DNA from 2 places in the Paenibacillus filicis genome. Region 2 is predicted to be linked to the other one. Evidence: riboswitches for the same ligand, from Rfam matches in the RefSeq annotation. Region 2 holds a riboswitch; the other holds the start of a gene.
The links. A riboswitch is a leader RNA that binds a small molecule or an ion and turns the genes downstream of it on or off. The one in region 2 is predicted to bind magnesium.
Positions count from the first base shown of each region.

Region 1: it holds a riboswitch for magnesium, as region 2 does, so the genes downstream of both, mgtA (magnesium-translocating P-type ATPase) here and WMW72_RS04875 (response regulator transcription factor) in region 2, are expected to answer to the same signal.

Region 1 covers NZ_JBBPCC010000003.1:194,769-198,045, forward strand. The annotation lists gene WMW72_RS07225 (magnesium transporter) at 1-356, opposite strand, end outside; gene WMW72_RS07230 (MgtC/SapB family protein) at 401-1,105, opposite strand; M-box (ykoK) riboswitch at 1,596-1,767, shown strand; gene mgtA (magnesium-translocating P-type ATPase) at 2,138-3,277, shown strand, end outside.
Region 2 covers NZ_JBBPCC010000002.1:247,886-251,162, reverse strand. The annotation lists partial or broken gene WMW72_RS04880 (family 8 glycosyl hydrolase) at 1-457, opposite strand, end outside; M-box (ykoK) riboswitch at 854-1,021, shown strand; gene WMW72_RS04875 (response regulator transcription factor) at 1,248-1,952, shown strand; gene WMW72_RS04870 (sensor histidine kinase) at 1,957-3,277, shown strand, end outside.

The DNA.
Region 1 (3,277 bases), on a different contig from region 2:
CGGGTGAGGAAAAAATCAGCTTCATAATGCGTAAGCAGACCGATGAAATCAGCGGCATCATCCGATGGCAGCTCATTGAGCATCTCCACCGCATATTCACGTGCAAGCTCCGTGATGATCCTCTTCTGCATCTCGGCCCGAAGCTCGCTGAATATCTCCCCGAACTCGACAGGTGTCAAGCACGTGTAGAGCCTCATGCGCCTGTTGTCGTCCAAGCTGAGAAAAAATTCGGTTTGATCCGAAGGATGCAGATCCAGGAAATCCTTGCGGAAAGCCTCGCCTCTCCCTTCTTTCAAGGCTTGCAGCATGTAGTAGGTGTATTCTTCTTTATATTTGTATTGATGCAATTTGATCATGATACGATTCTCCTTTCAGCGGGCCGATGCACAGCCTGTTGTTCTTACAAACGCTCCACTTCCACGCTTTGAACGTGATCTATCTTCTTGATGTAGTAGTAAATCTCTGTGGTGTACTGATTGTCCGGTACGGAGAGAGTCAGGTCGATCAGCTGACAGTTATTATCGAGGTCCTTCAGCTTCATATACCGGATTTTGTACTCTCCTTTCTTGGTTTGCTCGGCTTGATCCTTCCGCTCGATAGTTTTAATTAATTCGGTCATCCGGTAGTTGGGCTCCACGACGATCTTGACGGCGACATCGTGACGGCTCAGCGTTTCCGGTCCCAGGGATTTGATCAGTGCCGGGATCACATTGACAGCGGCTATCAATAACACAACACCGCACACGGCTTCCGCATAAAACCCCGCCCCTACGGTAATTCCGAGAGCTGACGAAGACCAGATCAGCGCAGCCGAGGTCAGTCCCGAGATCACCTCATTGCTTCTCCGCAGAATGACGCCCGCTCCGATGAAGCCCACCCCGCTCACAATCTGGGCGGCCAGTCTCATAGGGTCCATATTCGGATGATTGGAACCGCCGAATTTACTGAAAGCATGAATCGAGACGATCGTAATCAGGCAGCTTGCTACGGAAATGACCATACTGGGACGCAGTCCCAGCTGTTTTTGCTTCAATTGTCTGTCAATCCCGATAAGCAGCCCGAATACTAGAGCTAGAACAAGCTTCATGACCATTTCAAATTCCATCATCATAGTTATCACTCCTTGGCCTGTATATCATCGTTGCAACAAAAAAAGAGCTCCCCTGTAAAAGAGAGCCCTCGGCTTGCATCCTGTTCATGATCTGCTCGCACATGTCAAATAAACCTGCCTGAACATACCTGCCGGTTACCCGGAACCGTATCTATCCAAGCATGGGGAACATGGAAGCAGAACGCGTACAGCACTTCTCTCTTTACAGAAATTTAACCGATCAGATAAATAACTCGTACTACTGTCCATGCCATGTTCCCCCTTTCTTATATCAAATAAACTTCTAAACTTCGAAACCATCGTCTCCCCCTGGCTGGCTACCTGTATAGCGCGCAAGCCTCACCTACCGGGGGCGGTTTGGAGCACACATGGATTCTACCCCTCCTGGTTGAACCTGTCAATAGGCACTTCAGAGCCGACAAAGTCATTAAAAAATAGGCTTGACAAATAGAAAACCAAGGCTTACGATTGCAGAGGAAATTGAATATGTCCTCGTTAGGTGAGGCTCCTATATAAACATAGGCCACTGCCCAGAAATATCGAAAGATGCCCATGGGTAGAACAGGGATTGCCGGATTAAGGCTTTTCATAAGGTGGCTAAGAGATGCAGGTCTCTTTACGTTATATAGTGCCAAAACTCGACTAGGGGGAGACGAAAGAGCTTTTTTGTGCGCTTTTTTTAAACCCTCTGGCTGCCTGGAGGGTTTTTCTATTGTCACTTGATTGCAGTTAAAGGGGGGAATACCGTCATGGATAGTAGTCCGAGTTGTATGTCCGATTCACATTCCATTTATTTATTTTCTGCACAGAGGGAGAACCATGCTTTCTTTGCACTCCAATCATTAACATACGTATTCCCCCGCGAAAAAAATCACGCTCGGTGGGTTTATTTAAGTATGCTTACTTGATCTGTGAGTGCACAGCATCGGTTCGGATGAAGCTCTCTCTGTTACACAGGGAGAGCCTTTTTGTGTGCCATTCGATTCAGTAAGCAGACTCTCACAGTCTGTACGAGGAGGAGTTCCAATGAACAAATTGGCGAAAGAAAAAGAAAAAATGACCCGCGAAATCGCAGAACGTCTCATCCAAGCTTCCATCTCCGCCGAAGAGGATGTCTTGGAAGATTTGAATACCCAGCCTCAAGGCCTTTCCGAAGCCGACGCGAAGGCTAAGCTGGATAAGCACGGAAAAAACCAGATTGCCCACGACAAGACGCCAGCCTGGTACATTCAGCTGCTGTCCTGCTTTAAAAATCCGTTCATTCTTATCCTGCTTTCCCTGGCCGCGTTTTCTTATTTTACGGACGATGATCTTCAAGGGGCCCTTATCATCACAACGATGGTTTCCGTCAGCATCATCATTACTTTTACCCAAGAGTTCCGCTCAGCCCGGACCGCCGATAGACTCAAGGCAATGGTCAAAACAACGTCGTCCGTCATCCGCAAAGGAGAACGCAGAGAAATCGACATGGAGCTTCTCGTACCAGGCGATATCATCCATCTCTCTGCTGGCGACATGGTACCGGCCGATGTCAGGCTGCTCGTCTCCAAGGATTTATTCGTCGGCGAATCCGCCTTGACCGGTGAAGCCATGCCCGTTGAGAAAGTCGATTCCCTGCCGCGCGGCGCCTTGAAACTGGTACGCAAGCAGCCAAATAAGTCTGTGAATGCGCTGGAATTGAACAATATGTGCTATATGGGAACCAATATCGTCAGCGGCACAGCTACGGCGGTCGTCGTGGCGACGGGCTCCAACACGTACTTCGGCTCCATGGCCAGCACGCTCGTCGGCAAAGCGCCGCTGACCAGCTTCGACAAGGGCGTGAAGAGCATTACCTTTGTGCTGATCCGTTTCATGCTCATTATGGTGCCTATCATCTTTGCCATCAATGGCTTTACGAAAGGCGACTGGTGGGAAGCGATGTTGTTCGGTCTATCCGTCGCGGTCGGTCTGACACCGGAGATGCTGCCGGTGATCGTAGCCGCGAATCTCGCCAAAGGCGCTGCGACGCTGGCCCGCAACAAGGTTGTCGTTAAGCGGCTGAATGCTATCCAAAACTTCGGAGCGATGGACATTCTGTGTACGGATAAAACCGGCACGTTAACACAGGATAAGATTATTCTTGAGGAGCATCTGGATATTCAAGGCAGAGAAAATGTGAAGGTG
Region 2 (3,277 bases):
CGCCATCCGTGGCGGAAGAAAAGTGGCCTTGAGCGCTTGCGCTATCGGCTACGACCCAGCCCATCAGGTTGGAATTGCTGGAGCTCGTGAAGGCGCGAGCTGTCTTGAAGAGGCCGTCGTAGATCGTCTTAGCGTTGGCGTCATAGCCTGCCATCAGGACGGTGATGACCATGCCGTAGCCTTGGCCTTCGGAGGTACCCAGCGGAGCGTAGCCGTCGGCGTCGCCTGTAATTTCGCCTTTGACATAATAACCGCCTGGCAGGGAGGACAGGTTGTTTTTCAGATACTTGGATTTCCAATAGTCCTAATAGCTGGACACTGAGTTGTTCAGGGACGCCTGGCTGACATGATTGGGCTTGATGATGCCGGGATAGGTGACTTGCTGGGGAAAAGGTTTTTGCTCGCCGGCGGCATGCGCCTTGGCAGACCAGGAAGCAGGCGCTGCTGAGGTAACCAGCAGAGCTACGGTGAGAAACAGGAACGTAAGCGGTTTCGATTTCGGCTTGCTGATCGTGAACATGGACATGATCATTCCTCCTCTAAGATAGGTTGGAACCAACAAAGCGGGTAGTCGTTCAGCCCTCCCTTCCATGCAGCTGCATAGCCAGAAAGTTAAAACGCTTAAACTTTAACCATAAGTATAAGCGCTTTAACTTTCGAAGCGATGTCTTAGCTCAATCTATCACAATTTCCTTGGATTTGTATAGATAAAATTCATGATTTTGTATAATATTTTTTATCCCATAAGGAGGTTATGTTGATACCTTTCCTTTCTATTGTCAAGCAGCAATTTCTGCTGGCGAGGAAAGATTGACAAAGGAGAATTCGGTCACTTATGATGGGGATAATTCAATACGAACCTCGTTAGGTGAGGCTCCTGTATGGAGAAATGCTGCTGCCCAGAAACGTCGACAGACGCCAATGGGTCAACAGAAACCATCGACATAAGGTGGTTTTTAACGTAGCTGGACGTAAGCTCCTATGCCATACAGTGCTAAAACTCAACGATTGGAGGTCACTTGATAGATGTGATTTCGCGTGCGCCCTCTTATGTTGTTGAGGGTGCTTTTTGATATGCAGTTCGCTGCTGCAAGGCCGGAGCGGTTACTTTCGGCTTGAGGGAGAGAGTATTAAAGCGAAGAGAGACGAGCCCGGGTGAACAAGCTAACGGGATTGCAGACAGATTTGATGGGAGCAAGCGCCCCACAGTTACTTATCCGGTCAAGACAGCTAAGGGGGGACATCGTGTGGAAACTACATACCGCAATCAGGTGCTTATCGTGGAGGATGACGACCATATCAGACGGTTTGTCGCTATTAATCTGGAACGGAACGGCTTCAAGGTGACCGAAGCTGCTCTGGGCGAGACGGCCTTGACCAGCATCGCGGCCCATCGTCCGGATGTCGTCGTGCTGGACATTATGCTTCCCGATATGGATGGGACCGAGCTGTGCAGAAAGCTAAGGGAAACGGACCTGCATATCGTGATTATTTTTCTGACGGCACGCGGGCAGGATTTGGACAAAATCAAGGGACTGGAGCTTGGAGCCGACGATTACATGGTCAAGCCGTTCAATCCGCTGGAGCTCGTCGCCAGAATCAGGACCGTGCTGCGCCGGACCGGGCATGCGATGGAACCGCCCAAAACCATCCTTCAATCCGGTTCGATCCGGCTGGATTTGGATGCCAAGCAGGTATCTAAGCACGATGGCTTGATCGACCTGACTCCCAAAGAGTACCAGATGGTTAAAGTGTTCCTGGAAAACCCGGATAAAGCTCTGTCCAGGCATCAGCTGTTGAACCTCGTATGGGGCGAGGATTTTGTAGGTGAGGTCAAGACGGTCGATGTCCATGTCCGGAGGCTAAGGGAAAAGCTGGAGGATGACTGCTCCAAGCCGCAGATGATCGAGACGGTATGGGGACTGGGCTACCGCTGGAGAAGGGAAGGCTGATGGATTGAGCATCCAAAAAAGGCTGGTGGGCAGCTATCTCGTTGTCATTATAGTGACGGTACTGATCCTTGAAGTATTCCTTACGGTTTTTGTAAGGGCTTATTTTTATCACAATATAGAGCGGACTCTGATGAATCAGGCGGGGATATCCGCTTCTTTTTTTCAGCAATATTTTGCCGGAGAAGATTTGGAGAAGATATCGGGGCGATTACTGAGCGGTTTTGCCCACAATATCACGGCTCAGGTTCAGATTATCGACGCAGAGGGAAAGCTGCTGCAGGACTCCAACGGACTGCAGGCCGGAGAGTTCATGAGCGATTATCCGGATGTCCAAGAGGCACGCCGAGGAACTGCAGGAACATGGAGGGGACGGGAGCCATCGACGAATGAACCGGTACTCGCGGTCGCTTATCCGCTGCAAGCCGGGAATATCACAGTGGGAGTTGTCCGATTCGTCACTTCCTTAACGGAAACGATGGAGATTATCAGGCATATCTTGATGATTTTCATGGCGATAGGTCTTATGGTACTAGGCATTGTCGCTTTACTCAGCGTCTTCTTGTCAAGAACCATTACAGGGTCGATTAAGGAGCTCAAGTCCGCGGCCGAACAAATGGCTGAAGGAGATTTCTCGGCTAGAGCCAACAAACGCTATCAGGATGAGCTGGGCAAGCTGGCGGACACGCTGAATACGATGGCGGCGAAGATCCAGCGGAACGAACAGCTCAAAAACGAATTTACTTCCGCGATCTCCCACGAGCTGCGGACGCCATTAACGTCGATTAAAGGCTGGGTCGTTACCTTGAAAGCGGACCCGGGAGAAGGAGAGTTTTTGCTGAGGGACGGACTTGATATTATCGAGACCGAAGCCGACCGGTTAACACGTCTCGTGGATGAATTGCTTGACTTCTCCAAGCTGGATAATGGCCAGATACGGTTAGAATGCGCTCCACTTAATCTGTCCGTGTTGCTGCAGCATGTGGGCAAGCAGCTGGCTCCTCGAGCAGCCCGGCAGGGAGTATCGCTTGACGTGCAGATCGATAATAGGTTCCCGGCCATTCATGCGGACAGCAACCGGCTGAAGCAGGTGCTCATCAATCTGCTGGACAATTCGCTTAAATTCACGGGTCCTGGCGGAAGCATCACGGTGATTGCTCGGCAGACGGAGAGAGAGGTTGTGATTTCCATTCAGGATACGGGATCGGGAATCGGGGAGCAGGATCTGGCCCATGTCTTCCAAAGGTTTTATAAGGGCGACGGACATGCGGCTGGAAGCGGGCTGGGGCTGTCCATATCCCGGCAAATCATCGATCTGCATCAAGGGA